Regions from separate parts of the Sporosarcina sp. FSL K6-2383 genome, predicted to be linked through region 2. Evidence: a T-box and tRNA genes for the amino acid it is inferred to sense, from the RefSeq annotation. Region 2 holds a T-box; the other holds one or more tRNA genes.
The links. A T-box is a leader RNA that pairs with one kind of tRNA and senses whether it is charged. The one in region 2 lies ahead of metG (methionine--tRNA ligase), so its partner is inferred to be a tRNA-Met.
Positions count from the first base shown of each region.

Region 1: it encodes a tRNA-Met, which carries the amino acid that the T-box ahead of metG (methionine--tRNA ligase) is inferred to sense. The anticodon was not compared.

Region 1 covers NZ_CP152017.1:568,854-577,185, forward strand. The annotation lists gene yabQ (spore cortex biosynthesis protein YabQ) at 1-42, shown strand, start outside; gene MKZ10_RS02990 (septum formation initiator family protein) at 94-513, shown strand; gene MKZ10_RS02995 (S1 domain-containing RNA-binding protein) at 759-1,187, shown strand; tRNA gene MKZ10_RS03000 (tRNA-Met) at 1,326-1,399, opposite strand; gene MKZ10_RS03005 (SpoIIE family protein phosphatase) at 1,602-4,001, shown strand; gene MKZ10_RS03010 (hypothetical protein) at 4,178-4,303, shown strand; gene tilS (tRNA lysidine(34) synthetase TilS) at 4,323-5,726, shown strand; gene hpt (hypoxanthine phosphoribosyltransferase) at 5,753-6,295, shown strand; gene ftsH (ATP-dependent zinc metalloprotease FtsH) at 6,405-8,332, shown strand, end outside.
Region 2 covers NZ_CP152017.1:3,529,274-3,537,605, forward strand. The annotation lists gene MKZ10_RS17875 (SDR family NAD(P)-dependent oxidoreductase) at 166-861, opposite strand; gene rlmD (23S rRNA (uracil(1939)-C(5))-methyltransferase RlmD) at 1,081-2,442, opposite strand; gene metG (methionine--tRNA ligase) at 2,502-4,142, opposite strand; T-box leader at 4,198-4,459, opposite strand; gene MKZ10_RS17890 (cytochrome d ubiquinol oxidase subunit II) at 4,981-6,006, opposite strand; gene MKZ10_RS17895 (cytochrome ubiquinol oxidase subunit I) at 6,003-7,349, opposite strand; gene MKZ10_RS17900 (diacylglycerol kinase) at 7,705-8,332, opposite strand, start outside.

The sequences.
Region 1 (8,332 bases), 710 kb from region 2:
CGCATCATTTCGAGAAACCTCTTTAATAAGAGGAAGAAATGATATATAATCGATAGACTAACGATGGTGATGTGATGAGAGGACGTGCGGGACTTGGAACAAAAGCAGCAGAGAAAATCGCCGGCAACGGTTGCAACGATTCAAACTGAATATGTCCGTTCCCTGCAACAGAAAGAAAATCGAAAAAATGCAAGGAAAGTAAGGTTATATCGCAGGTTGACGGTGTTTGCCATTATCGTAGCTGTTACCTTTGGCGGTTTAATACAAATGCAAATCAAACAAAAGCAGGTTTTGGCGGTAAAGGAGCAGCAGCGGAAGGATGTGCTTGCGCAGCTTGAAGTCGTACAAGAAGAACAAGAAATGTTGAATAGACAGCTTGTTAAATTGGATGACGATAATTATATTGCGAAGCTTGCGCGGAAAGAATATTTTTTGTCTGAAAATAACGAGATTATTTTCTCCGTGCCAGAAAATAAGAAGAAAAACGATAAAAAAGACGACGGAAAAGAGTAGTCTTATTGACACTCTTTTTTTGTTGGCTATAATAGAGAGTAGGGATTCTGTATTTTAACTTGAATTAGCGGAACCCCCGCTAACTCAAATTAAGCCTCCGGCAGATGTCAGGGATTTTTAATTGTGCGAGCACAATTAAAAATCCCGACGCAATTACACCGAGGCGTAATTGATAGGATCATTAATACGGTTGCAAGGCTTCTAAAAAGGAGCCCGCTTAAATTCTAAGGAGGAGCATTTTTTTTATGTCAATTGAAGTAGGCAGCAAGTTACAGGGTAAAATAACAGGAATCACAAACTTCGGAGCGTTTGTTGAGCTACCGAGCGGTTCGACAGGTCTTGTCCATATTAGTGAAGTGGCAGACAACTATGTCAAAGACATTAACGAACATTTAAAAGTAGGCGACATGGTTGAAGTGAAAGTGATGAATGTCGGAACAGATGGCAAGATTGGGTTGTCGATTCGTAAAGCGAAGCCTGAGTCTGAGCAACGTCCAGAACGTCCGCAGCGCCCTCAACGTCCTCGTCAAGGTGGTCGTCCTAGCCCGGTTGAACGCCCAGAAAATTTTGAAACGAAGATGGCTAAGTTCATGAAAGATAGTGAAGAACGCCTCTCGACTTTGAAGAGAGCGACAGAATCGAAACGCGGTGGCCGCGGCGCAAGAAGAGGGTAACTTGCTAGCTGTTTCAATTCAATAAAAAATGTACATCATATATAAAAGCGACAGACAATGGGAATATCCCGATGTCTGTCGCTTTTTTAGATATGAAGCCAACGTCTAGCTCCAACAAGCATTATGCCTTCTTCAGTATGGCGGCAGAGGGGATCGAACCCCCGACCTTACGGGTATGAACCGTACGCTCTAGCCAGCTGAGCTACGCCGCCGTGATTGTGTGATTGTATCTTCTTCAAGAACAACAATATTCATATTACATCCGAACTATCATAGTGTCAAGCCATCGTAGGAAAAAAGAAAAATAGTTCGTAACAAGTCGAAACATTTTATTTTCTAGTCGTCACGAACAGACAATTTCCTGCCGTTTCCATATGTATACTGGGAGCATAGTAGACATAGGGGGAATGGGAAATGAAATTGATAGACAGTATGACACGTCCGGTAGGTCAGCCAATTCGTATGTATATAGGAATGCTTGGAAAGCACAAAATAGACATACTCGTTGCAACCTTATTTTTGTTTGGCTCCTTTTTCTTGTCGCAAGCTGTGTTATTTGATGCAGCTGTGCCCTTTTTCCTGCCTGTCTGGGCGCTAGCACGAGCGCGCTTTAAAAAATATCTCGTGTGGGTTTTTATTGGTGGTATGGCAGGAAGTGCATTTTTAGGTGTGGGACAGGCAGTTATTCAGCTATTATTGCTTGCTCTATTCAATGCAGTCGTCAGATACCCGTTCTTCCGAAAATCAATACCGTTAACGGTAGCTGGCTGTATCATCATTGTACAAGTATCATGGCAGTTTGTTATGTATGTAGGGCAACCGCCTGTTAATATCCAATTATCTATTGGCTTTGAAGCAGTACTGGCATTAATCATGACCTTTTTTCTGTTTATCGCGTTTCCACCCGCGGATCGAATCTTTTTTGGCAAGTGGACGCCAGAACGGCTCGCTGCTGCTTGTTTAGTTGGGGCGATGGCGACAACGGGGATGAGTGGGCTTATGCTTGGGCATGTATCTGTGGCTGGAACACTCATTCATCTCACGATCTTGCTTTCCGCTTTAATCGGGGGGCTACCATTTGCAACAACGATTGCGATGATTATCGCTGCGATTATTGGAATAGCGGAGTTATCATTTACCGGTATGATGGCTGTGTATGGGATGACAGGCTTTGTCGCAGGTGCGCTCAGTCGCTTTGGCAAAATCGGGATTGCTATAGGGGGAGTGTCTGTATCACTCTTTTTCCTTCTCTATGATTTGACGTTACCGTTAGATAGCTCACATTTTGTCACAATTGGTATCGCGACGCTTCTTTTTTTATTGATTCCATCGCAAAAGCTAGGGGCTGTTCGTCGTGTCTTCTATCCAGAAAATCAGGAATCTACGGAAAAACGTCAAAAGTGGTTGGCGGAGCGTTTGGACGAACAGTTGGCAGATTTCCAGCAGTTCTCCGAATTCATGTCAACGCTTGTTGGCGGACGATTTTCCTCCAGAGGGAATCAAGAAGAACCGATTCCCCAAGTGATCCCTAAAACGTGTGCGTCTTGTTTTCGTTATGCAAAATGCTGGGAATCGGCGGATGACGATATGGCTAGGCTGCTGTATGAATGGGAATCGACGTACTCTCCGACGAAAAAAGCCACGCGTCACCGCGTTGAAGATAAGATAAAGTATAAATGTATTCGGTTTAACGGACTTGTAACAGAACTTGAGGAGCAGGCGACGACACGTTTATTGACAGGACAGCTTCAGCATGGTCGGAAAATGCTAGCACTTCAATTGCGGGATATGAGCACGCATTTGGATAAGATTATGAATGAAGTGAAAGAGGATTTATCGGTGTACAAGCCAGCGGAGGACGAGCTGGCTAAGCGACTTCAAGAGAAAAACATTGAGTATTTTCAAATAGATATTATATCGGGTGAACGGGGAGCACGTCGTATTGTTTGTTGTATACCGGAAAAAAGATCGGATTTTGAAACAGATACGACTGTCGCGGAACGACTTATTTTACCGGTTCTTGAAGAAATGTACGATGAGCCATTTCAAGTCACAAGATCGATTGTGCAGCAGCAACCATTTCCACATATTCAACTAACATTTGGTTCGGCAGTCCGTTTTGCACTGGATTATGGGGTTGTCGCAACGGCGGGTAGTGAGTCATTTCAAGCGGGAGATGCCTATGAGGTATTTCCAATTCACGACGGACTTACGGCTGTTTTGCTGTCGGATGGCATGGGTCAGGATTTGAACGCTTACCGGGAGAGTCGTAAGGTGATTCGATTAATGCGTGAATGCTTGGATCGTAAAATGGATCCAGAAACGGCGATGCATACGCTACATTATATGATGTCATTGAATGGGTTGGATGATATGTATGCAACGCTTGACTTGGCGTTGATTGATTTACAAGATGGTCGGCTTTGGTCGTGGAAGGCTGGTTCTATGAGCACATATATTAAGCGAGGCGATGACTTTTTAAGATTGGATAGCGAGTCTGTCCCCGTTGGATTTCTCCCTTCCTTTTCTGTTGAAGCAAAAAATGAACAGTTGAAGGCAGGGGACATAGTTTTAATGATGACGGATGGAATGTTTAATGGAGAGATTGCGCTTGAAAAGCAAGAGAGAGTTTTGTATGGAACGCTCGACAAATACGAAGAGTTCGATTGTGATAAAATCGCGGATCGCATTATCAGTGAAATGGAGCGCAAGTTTGGTGTGGTGACGGATGATCGTACGGTGCTGGTGTTGAAGATTGACCATGTTCTTCCAAAGTGGTCCAGCTTCACGCCCTATTCACAAATTATTTCTTGAAAAAGGTATGCGATAGGCATACCCTCGCTTCGCATAACTTGAAGTGAGGGTATTCTAGGGGTAAAATTTAACTTGAATCAGCAAATACATTTGCTGATTCAAGTTAAGCCTCCGACGTACATGACGTGGCGTTTTTGTCGGCCGGCGGATGTCAAGGATTTTGAGGGGAGTTAATTGTGAATCGAACAGCAAAGGGTTCGATTTGCCGTGTTTCTGCGTTTTTTGCAGAAATTAAGGCACTTAGACAGGCACAATTCAAAATTCCGACGCAATTACGCCGGGGCGTAATTGATGAAATGTAATGAATGAGGTGCTTATGCAATGGATACATTTAAACAATCGATTTTCCGATTTATTAAGGAATGGTCATTGATTGTGCCAGGAAATCGTGTTCTTGTTGCGTGTTCAGGTGGTGTCGATTCGGTTGCGCTGTTACATTTCATGGCCACGTACCGGGATAGAATGGGCATTGAAGTGGCTGCGATTCACGTCGATCATATGCTGCGGGGAGAGGAATCGGCAGCAGATGGACTTTTTGTTGAAGAATTATGTAAAGGGCTTGGAATTTCGTTTTTTGGTGGTCATGTCCCTGTTCCTGAATTATTGGAACAGGAAGGTGGCAATGTACAAGCGGTGTGTCGCGACGGAAGATATGCTTTATTTGCGGAGGTCATGCAACAGCAAGGTTACACTGTCCTAGTAACTGCGCATCATGCGGAAGACCAGTTAGAGACAGTCTTGATGCAAGTAGCGAAAGGGGGGCAACCGTCTGGTATGCCTGTGAAACGAGACGTCGATGGCGGCATTGTCATTCGTCCCCTTCTTTCTGTTATGAAAGCAGAGCTTTACTTATATGTTGAAGAGCATGCTTTGCAATACCGTGAAGACCCGAGTAATGAAAGTGATGCCTATATGCGCAACCGCTATCGCCATCATATCGTCCCGTTTATGCTACGTGAAAACGCCGCAGCTGCTAAAAATGCAGTGAAAATGACCGGCTTGCTTCAGCAAGATGAAGAACTACTCGAAATGTTAGCAGTGGAACAGTTTGAAAGAATCGTTGAATTCACAGTAGAAGGACTCCCCGTCGTTGAAAGTGATGCTTTTTCCGATATGCACCTTGCTTTACAAAGAAGGGTGATTACACTACTATTAAAGTATCTTTATGATGGGGAAAGTGTACCCGTTGAATACAATTCCGCGCTTATTAGCCAGCTATTACACCACATCACATCGCAGGATGGAACTGTATCCATCGACCTTCCACGTGGTTACCGATTTATACGGGCATATAGTAAGCTGATGTTTGTTCGAGAAGTATTGCTCGAGGAAATAGCGATGGAGCGAGTATTTCCACAAGGTAGCTGGACTCGTTGGGGGCATGAAGTAGAGCTTTACTGGAATACGGTGGATGATAGTCATGCAGAATTATTCATAGGCGCAGCCGACATAATGTATTTTGATCTGCCCGATGCGGCTTTTCCTTTACGTATTAGACAAAGAGAAGCTGGAGATCGTATTGTGTTACCAGGTATGAGCCATTCGAAGCGTTTATCTCGGCTATTTATCGATGACAAAGTGGGATTAGCTGAACGTGATCGCTTACCAATCATTGTCACAGCGCAAGGAGAAGTTTGTGCGATTCCGGGGTTGCGTTATGGTGTGGCCTTTTCGCGCAACAAGACAAAGCAGAGTCATTACATAGTTCTTACGAGAAAGTGCTAATCGACTTAGATGGAGGAGGAATTTCGATGTTGGAGAAAGATATCGAAGAAGTCTTAATAACAGAACAACAGATTGAAGAGAAAATCCATGAGCTTGGCGCTACATTAACTGAGGAATACCAAGATAAGTTTCCACTTGCGATTGGTGTGCTCAAAGGAGCCCTACCTTTCATGAGCGATCTTATCAAGCGCGTAGATGCATACATTGAACTCGATTTCATGGATGTATCGAGCTATGGCAATGCAACGGTTTCATCAGGCGAAGTGAAAATCGTCAAAGATTTGAATACAAGTGTCGAAGGGCGCGACGTGCTAATCATTGAGGATATTATTGACAGTGGGAAAACGTTAAGTTATCTCGTTGAGCTGATGAAATATAGAAAAGCAAACTCCATTAAAATTGTTACGCTACTGGATAAGCCTACCGGGCGGAAGGTAGATTTGAAGGCGGACTATGTTGGTTTTATTGTGCCAGACGCATTCGTCGTTGGTTACGGATTGGATTACGCAGAAAAATACAGAAACTTACCTTATATCGGCGTGTTGAAAAAAGAAATCTATTCTTTTTAAACTCACCGGGAAACTAACTCCCGAATAAGGCATTTTCTTTGTAGGTTGAATCAGACCTATGATAAGATTTACACTAGTTTTCTGTTTGAATGAAATGAGGAGGCTTGGGATGAATCGAATACTTCGATACTTTCTATTATATGGACTAATTTTCCTAGCGATTATGGGGATATTTAGTTCACTAAACAAAACAAATCCGAAGATGCAGGAACTTCGGTACGATCAATTTATAACATCTTTAGAAAAAGGGGAAGTAAAGTCATTATCTTTACAACCGCTTGCGAATGTTCTTGAGGTTAAAGGCGTTATGGAAGGCTATGAAAAAGGCGAATCATACGTTGTAAAAGTCTTGGATGGTGTGGATATTCAAGAGGAAATAAAAGCATTAGCAACAGAAACGAAGACAGAAATAACCGTTCTGCCTGCGCCAACAACAAGCGCATGGGTATCCTTCTTTACGGGTCTAGTACCGTTCATCATCATCTTCATCTTATTCTTCTTCTTGTTGAATCAAGCGCAAGGTGGCGGCGGTGGCCGTGTGATGAATTTCGGTAAAAGTAAAGCGAAGTTGCATACGGACGATAAGAAAAAAGTTCGTTTCACAGATGTGGCAGGAGCAGACGAAGAAAAAGCGGAGCTTGTGGAAGTTGTTGACTTCCTGAAAGATTCACGTAAATTCGTTGAAGTTGGTGCGCGTATTCCAAAAGGGATTCTACTTGTAGGACCTCCAGGTACGGGTAAAACATTGTTGGCACGTGCAGTTGCAGGGGAAGCGGGAGTACCATTCTTCTCCATCTCAGGTTCTGATTTCGTAGAAATGTTTGTAGGTGTCGGGGCATCCCGTGTTCGTGACCTATTTGAAAACGCGAAAAAGAATGCACCATGTATCATTTTCATCGATGAAATCGACGCGGTTGGTCGCCAACGTGGCGCTGGTCTCGGCGGTGGACACGATGAGCGTGAACAAACATTGAATCAGCTGCTTGTTGAAATGGATGGTTTTGGCGAAAATGAGGGCATTATCATCGTGGCGGCAACAAACCGTCCGGATATTCTTGACCCAGCACTTCTTCGTCCAGGTCGTTTTGACCGTCAAATCACAGTTGGTCGTCCGGATGTTAAAGGAAGAGAAGCTGTACTTAAGGTGCATGCACGTAATAAGCCGTTTGACGATACTGTCAACTTGAAGGCACTTGCACAACGTACACCAGGATTTTCTGGTGCGGATCTTGAAAACTTGCTAAACGAAGCAGCGCTTGTCGCAGCAAGACGTAGCAAATTGAAAATTGATATGGCAGATATCGATGAGGCGACAGACCGTGTTATTGCAGGACCTGCGAAAACGAGTCGCGTTATATCGGAAAAAGAACGCAATATCGTAGCCTTCCACGAGGCGGGTCACGTCGTTGTTGGATTAACGCTTGACGATGCGGAAATTGTCCATAAAGTAACAATCGTTCCACGCGGACAGGCGGGCGGTTATGCTGTCATGCTACCAAAAGAGGATCGTTATTTCATGACAAAACCAGAACTTTTGGATAAAATTTCAGGACTTCTTGGTGGTCGCGTAGCAGAAGAAATCGTTCTTGGTGAAGTTTCAACAGGGGCTCATAATGACTTCCAGCGTGCAACAGGTATCGCACGTTCGATGGTTACGGAGTACGGGATGAGTGATAAGCTAGGACCGATGCAGTTTGGTCAATCACAAGGCGGGCAAGTGTTCCTTGGACGTGACTTTAACTCTGAGCAAAACTATTCTGAGTCGATTGCATATGAGATTGACCAAGAGATGCAACGCATTATCAAAGAACAATATGCACGTACAAAAGAAATTCTTACAGAAAAACGTGAATTGCTTGATTTGATTGCAACAACGCTTAAGGAAGTTGAAACACTCGATGCTGAGCAGATTAATCATTTAAAAGATCATGGTACATTGCCTGATCGTCCGTATGGTCGTTATGGCTTGGACAATTTAGATGAAGATGTTAAGAGTGTTGATATTTTGAAAAAAGAAGATGAGGGAGTTATCTCTGA
Region 2 (8,332 bases):
TTCATTGCCAAAATAAAAAGGCTACTCTCCTAATTGAAGAATAGCACATCATTTCAAAGCAATATTTTTTTAAGCGAGATGAGTCACTCGAACTTAACTAAAGTGACAGTTTGTAACAAGTGCCTGTCACCAAATAATCAATCATTCAAAGTAATATATTCAATTTTACTTCGTATACGTATCCTTCAAAACAGCAGCCGAATCTTCTGCTTCGTCAATAAAAAATCGTTCTACAGTGTCACGCTTTTCATACATATCTACATACTCGCTTGCAATGTTATCTGCTGAAAGATAGGTACCTTCCTCAATAACCCCGGCAATAGAAAGCATACCTACATAAATACCCTTTTCAGCTAGTTCTTCATGCAGACAATGAGCATAGCTGCGTAGTCCAGACTTTCCTATACTTAACGTAGTAAGGAATGGCGTCGCGGTTAATTCGGTAGCCCCGCCGCTCGTAAACATAATTGTCCCTTGTTGTCTTTCAAGCATCTCTGGAATGACCTGCTGCGCACTTGCAATTCCACCAATAATATTAACTTGTAAGTGTTGATTTGCCAATTCGGCCGTTGTTTCAGTAGCAGAGACTGGTGCGATTACAGCTGCATTATATATAAGTACATCAATTTGACCAAATGCTTCTCTTATTTTTACAAATGCATCCGCAAGTTGCTGTTCATTTGTGACATCTGCAGCGAAACCTGCAGCTTTTATATTCTTCTTAGATAATGAAACCACGTAATCATCTAGTTTATCTTGTTTCCTCGCGATCAATGCCACCTTAAAATCCTTGTTACCAAATTTCTCCGCAAGACTAAGACCCAGACCAGGTCCTGCCCCTACAATTACTAACGTACTCATACATCATCCTCCTCCTTCTTTACCTATCCGGTTAAATTGAATATCTTAGGGATTCGATTCACTTCTTAATAAGTCCTTCTCTTATTCAAGAAAATGATCCATTTGCAGAAGTAAATCAATCAAAGTTGTATAACAAGTATAACATTTTTGATTCCATAGACCATGAAAAAGGTGAAGAATCAAGTTAAAATCGATTCTTCACCTGCTATTCATATTATTTTAAATCTCCAACCAAGCGACACACTCCACATGACTACTATGCGGGAACATATCCACCGGTTGCACTTCCTGCGTACGATACCCACCATCTTCAAGAATACGTAAATCGCGTGCAAGCGTCCCTGGATTACACGACACATACACAACACGCTTCGGTTTATATTCCAAAATCGTATTCAACAGCTCTTCGTCACAACCTTTGCGTGGTGGATCGACGACTAACACATCGAATCGCTTACCATCGGCGTACCATTTCGGAATGACGACTTCTGCTGCCCCTGCTTCAAAGTAAGCATTGTCGATGTCATTCAATTCCGCATTACGTTTCGCGTCTTCAATAGCCTGTGGAACAATTTCAACACCATACACTTCTTTCGCTTGTTGGGCGATGAACAAGGAGATCGTACCGATGCCACAATAGGCATCAATGACAGATTCATCCCCAGTCAATTGTGCATAGTCAAGTGCTTGTCCATATAATACTTCCGTTTGTTCTGGATTCACCTGGTAAAAGGAACGGGCGGATATTTCAAAATCGATGTTACCGATGGAATCGACGATGACTGATTTTCCGTACAATAAAATCGTTTCATCACCGAAAATGACATTCGTTTTCTGATCATTGACGTTTTGCATAATGGACGTCACGCCTGGAATGACACGTTTGATCAATTCAATCGCAGCATCTTTCTGCGTGAATTTCTTTTTGCGTGTCACTAACACAACCATCACTTCGCCTGTTGTACGCCCTTTACGAACGATTAAATGCCTAAGCATACCGAGATGAGTCTTTTCATCATAGGCGTCAATGCCCATCATATGCAGTTCATATTTAAACATAGCCATCAGATCATCTGCCTCGTGACTTTGGATGAGGCAGATATCTGTGTCGACGATGTGATGTGTGCGTGATTTGTAAAAGCCTGAAACGACTTTACCATCGCGCTCACTGAAAGGGATTTGTGATTTATTGCGGTAGCGCCACGGATCGTCCATTCCTTTGACAGGATGAACAGGCACATGTGGTAGCTTCGCAACGCGATCCATCACGTCACGCACCGTTTTTCGTTTTTGTACGAGCTGTCCCTCATAGGACAAATGCTGCATTTGGCAGCCGCCGCATTCCGAGAATACATGGCAAGGTGGTTTAACACGGTCAGGCGACTCTTTTGTCACCTTTAACAATCGTGCAAAGCCATAGTTTTTCAACGTTTTGCCCACTTGGATATACACTTCTTCACCAGGTAACGCACCAGGGATGAACAGCGGATAGCCGTCTACTTTCGCAACACCCGAGCCGTCATGCGTCAAATCCTCTACAAAGACATTCAATTTTTCATTTCGATTTACACTAAAAGACATTATTTTTCCTCCACAATTCAGATGTCTTTAGTTTACCATAGAAACAGGCTTAGCTATTTCTAAAGCGAATTGCTTTGCGCCTCTAATTTTGCTAACTCTTCCCCGATTTTGACTGTATCAATACGCTCGAACAACGGTTTAATCGTTGCAAACTGATAGGCTGATTTCTTGATTGCCTGCCACTTGAACTCGGATAGGTTCAACATAGCCTTCACTACATCACTCGAAGTGGGCAGAAATGGCGACAGCAATTGAGCACTATTTGCGATGATGTGAACACATGTTAGTAATGTATTATCGCAAGCCACTCTATCCTCCGTAAGTTGTTTCCACGGCTGTTCGCGGTCGAAATATTTATTAGCACCGCGAATCAATTCAAAGATTTCATCCAATGCTTGCTTAAAATGTCCTTCCTCGATCAGCTGACCAATACGGGCATATAATTGTTCAATACTTTCATCAATCGCCACGTCTATTTCACCTGTTGTAATTTCTCCACCATATGATTTCTCTAAAAATTTCAATGTCCGGTTAATGAAATTACCATATGCGCCAAGAAGCTCGGCATTATGACTAGAAATGAATTCTCTCCATGAAAAATCAGTATCACGATTTTCAGGCGCATTCGTTGTTAAAAAGTAACGAATGGAATCCGCATGATAACGTTCTAAAATATACGGAACCCACACCGCCCAGTTGTTGCTCGTCGACAACTTCTTTTTTTCGAGCGTCAAATATTCATTGGAAATAATATGTGTGGGCAATGCTGGATTTTTGATACCTAGCAAAATCGCTGGCCAAATGATGGAATGAAAAGGGATATTATCTTTGCCATGGACATAGTAGGATGTCGTGTTTTCATTCCAAAATTCGGTGATGTCATTCCCCGTTTGGGCCGCCCATTCGATGCTTGCGGAATAATAGCCTGACACTGCTTCAATCCATACGTACACTTTTTTATCTTCAAAACCTTTGACAGGGATACTGACGCCATTTGCGATATCCCTGGAAACTGCACGATCTTGTAGCCCCTCCTTCAAATAGCGTTTGGACAATTGAATCGCATTATCTCGCCATGCTTTATTAACAGAGGCAATCTCTACAACAGCCTCAAGTTCTTCTTGGAATTGGCTTAATTCAAAATAAAAATGCTCCGTTGTTTTCTTAATTGGTGTATTGCCGCATAATTTACAGACGGGTTTGATCAAATCTAGGGGGTCTAAAATCGAAGAGCAATTGTCGCATTGGTCTCCTCGCGATTTCGCGCCACAGTTGGGACATTCACCTTCCACATAGCGATCCGGCAGAAACTTTTGGTCATGCTGACAATACATTTGCTCAATTTCTTTTTTATAAAGAAAGCCATTTTCGAGTAATGTTAAAAATATTTTTTGTACGGTTTGATGATGATGCGGACTATCTGTTCTTGTGTATAAATCATAGGTGAAGCCTAACTTGTTAAAAGAAGCCGTAAATTCATTATGGTAGCGATCTGCCACTTCTTTGACGGTTATCCCTTCTTGATCGGCCCGGATGGAGATCGGCGTCCCGTTGCAATCACTTCCTGAAACATACAGTACTTTATCACCCTTTAATCGATAATAACGTGCCAAAATATCACCTGGTAATAGTGCTGCGATATGCCCTAGATGTAGCGAACCATTGGCGTATGGCCATGCTCCTCCAATAAAAATACTCATATTAACCTCTCCCCTTTAAATGAATGAAAAAAACCTCGCCCTCATCGAATAAATCGATAAGGACGAGGTTTAAAACTCGTGGTACCACCTTAGTTACGCAAACAACTCACATTGTTCGCCTCCAAAAGTACAAGGCGTGACTGCCTTTATACTTTGACATTTGTAACAAGTGTCAAATCTTGTCGTAGCCTACTAGTGAAATCACGTTCAGTACGCAGCTCAGAGATCATGTTCAAACGATTCGTCCGCTTCATTTCCACCAACAGAAGCTCTCTATGCGACATCCTCATTTTACTTTTCCTCTTCAACGCTTTTGATTATTTCTATTTATAGTAATGAACTTATCTAAATAAAGCAAGGTAATTCTACGCGTCGCGTCGGTTAACAACGTTTTCCGCAATGTTCACAACGTTTCCAGCAAACTAGACAACATTTTCATCTAACTTAACAACGTTATGCTGGAAGTAAACAACGTTCGCACAACTAAACAACGCTTTCCATAATGTTCGCAACGTTATCGTCAAACTAGACAACATTTTCATCTAACTTAACAACGTTATCCTGGAAGTAAACAACGTTCGCACAACTAAACAACGCTTTCCATAATGTTCGCAATGTTATCGTCAAACTAGACAACATTTTCATCTAACTTAACAACGTTATCCCGAAACTAAACAACGTTCACCCACAAAAACAGACGTCTCATCACTTCCTCCTCTCAATCCGCTCCCTCACTGCCCCATCCAACGGCGCAACGACAAATGCCACAACAAGCCCTCCGATAAGGACGATGAATGGTGCGTAGAACATTAAAAAATGTGTCATCAACTAGTCCTCCTTATGCATGGTAGTTGCCCTTTCCACGGACATAATCTTTATCAAACAAGAACAAACGCATGAGCAAATACAATGACGGAATGAGCAACCCAAGCCCCATGATGAACACGACAATTAGCGAAATCGCCATCGCTGGGTTCGTGAAGCTATCGTAAATCGTCAAGTATGGATACAACAAATACGGATAATGGGATGCGCCATAACCATAGAAGGCAAAGGCGAATTGTCCAATCAGTAATAGAAATGCTAAACCGTACTTACTACGTTTCCATAACAGCCAAACCGTTCCGACAAACATCAGAAATGACACCAAAAACATCGGCCAGAAGTTTTGGATATTACTATAATGCTCTGGATTGTGATTTCTTAATTCAACAATGATACCTCCTGCCGTAATCATTGTCGGCAATGCCCAAATGAGTGCGTATTTCCGCAACAGCTTCGTCGCTTCTACATCACGCGCTTTATTGGCATACCACGTCAAAAATACAGCTGATATATAAAGCGTCGCCACAATGCTTAACACGACAATCGCCCAGGTCAATGGGCTCGTAAACAGCACCCAATAATCGAGTACGGGATTGCCATCCACCATTTCAACAAAGCCGCCTTCTGAAATCGTCAACACAATCGAAAGCGAAGCTGGAATGAGTAGCCCCGCAACTCCATACATAAACGAATAGCCTTTATGACCACGTGCTCCGTACGTTTCAAATGCATAATACGAGCCACGAATCGCTAATAAAATGACGCCGATACTAACGGGAACCAGCAATGTGGTCCCATAATAAAACGCCGTCTTCGGAAAGAAACCGATAATCCCGACAAAGAAGAACACTAAAAAAACATTCGTCACTTCCCAAACGGGCGATAAATAACGCTGGATAATATTTGTTAAAATACGTTTTTTCCCCGTCAGTAAGCTGTAAGCATTGAAAAATCCAGCTCCAAAGTCAATGGCCCCTATAAGGATGTACCCAAACAAAAAGGTCCATAAAACCGAAATACCAAGTATCTCAAGCGTCATAGCATATCGCCGCCTTTCTCCGTCTCACGGTCTTCAATTTCACGTTCAACCGGGTTGTTACGGAACATCCGTCGTAATACGACGACACTACCGACCCCTAAAACAAGGTAGAGGAGCGAGAACAGGATTAACATTGTATCTACTTGACCACTCGTTGTAGCAGCATCTTGCGTGCGCATGATACCACGCAGAATCCACGGCTGCCTACCCACTTCAGCCATCCACCAACCTGCTTCAATCGCCAAGATGGAAAGCGGTCCTCCGAACACTATGAGCCAACGGAACCATTTCGTCGTCACCATTTTCCAACGACGTTTTGTACCTAGCCAAAACACGCCGGACAGCACCGTCATCCAAATACCAATGGTTACCATGATGTCAAACAAATAGTGGATGTATAAGGGCGGTGTATCTTCCTCTGCAAATTGGTCGAGTCCAATCACTTCTGCCGTTGGATTATTATGTGCCAATATCGATAATGCAAACGGAATTTTAATCGCATACTTTACTTCTTTATCATCCAACACACCATACAGGATAAGCGGTGCATTGCCCTCCGTTTCAAAATGCCACTCTGCCGCTGCTAATTTCTCTGGCTGATATTCAGCCAGATATTTTCCTGAAAAATCACCAATGATCGCGGTTGCAATCGCAAATACCAAACCAACCTTCATCGTCAAATATAGAGCTTTCTTATGGTATATATGATTTGAACCTTTCAACAAGCGAAATGCCGCAATGGACGCTAGCACAAATGCCGCTGTCATATAAGATGTTGCCACGACATGCGCTACTTTCGTTGGCATTGCAGGATTAAACATTGCAAGCAGCGGGTTAATATTAATAAGCTCCCCGTTAACGATATCAAACCCTTGTGGTGCGTTCATGAACGCATTGACAATCGTGATAAATACCGCAGAAAATGAAGCCCCGATGGCTACCGGAATCAATAAGAGTAAATGCTTCTTCTGATTCTCAAATCGATCCCATGTATATAAATAAATACCTAAAAAAATTGCTTCAAAAAAGAATGCGAATGTTTCCATGAACAGTGGCAGTGCGATAACATTTCCCGCAAGCTCCATGAAGTTCGGCCATAACAAAGATAACTGCAGACCAATCGCGGTTCCGGTTACAACGCCGACAGCAACTGTAATAACAAAGCCACGTGCCCAGCGCCTAGCAAGTAAAATGTAATGCTCATCATTCTTCTTAATTCCAACCCATTGAGCAATCATAATCATAAGCGGAACACCAACGCCAATCGTCGCATAAATAATATGGAAGGATAAGGTCGTTTCCGTTAACACACGTGAAAAAAAGACTGATTCTTCGTTCCCCATCTAGCTTTCCTCCTTTCAGCTCCCAAAAATCCGTCCCAAAATAGACAACGTCATAATGCCCGCAATAATAAATGCAAGCCACATCAGCCACTTTTCTTGTCTTTTATACATCGAGGCACACCCTTCCAATAAATCTTAACAATTTTTCTCCTACTTCTTCTTATACCCACTATGCTGCTAAATAATGTATGTAAACGCCACTGGCAGTGAACATTTTTTGAAATTACCTAGAGAACTTGACTACCTATTCGACAAACTGACCTACTATGACTACAACAGAATCTATTCAACAAAAAAAAGCTGTATGCAATGTCCTTAAATGACCATGCATACAGCTTTCCCCATATATACTCTCTTATATCCTATCTTCGTCTCTCAATTCATCTAGCGGCGCAAACATATCTATATGTCTGTATAAATTTTGGAACGTCGCTGGAAGAACACCACCATATTCCCCATCAAGGTTCAATAGTACTTCCTCCGATGATGTTATCGTAATCTTCTCCGCTGCACTCGAAATGACAAGTGGATCACCGAGATGCTCACCACGTAGAGCAAGTGACACAATGCGGATGAATTCAGCAATATTGCATTTTTTCAAAATCAGTAGTGTAAACTTACCGTCGTTTATACTTGAATTGGGAGCCAACTTTTCGAATCCACCAATGGAATTCGTCAATCCAACGAGGAACATCATCGCTTCATCATCAAACACTTGATCATCATATTCAATTCTTACATGTGATGAATGAATAGACGGCAGCATTTCAATGCCTTTTAAATAATAAGCTAGCTGACCAAGCACTGTTTTCAGCTTACTCGGCACATCGTATGTTAACTCCGTCATTCTCCCACCACCTGCAATATTGATGAAATGGCGATCGTTCATGAGCCCAACATCGACCGGTATTTTTTCGCCACGGACGATGATGTCAACCGCAGCATCAATATCGCGTGGAATACGTAACGCACGTGCGAAGTCA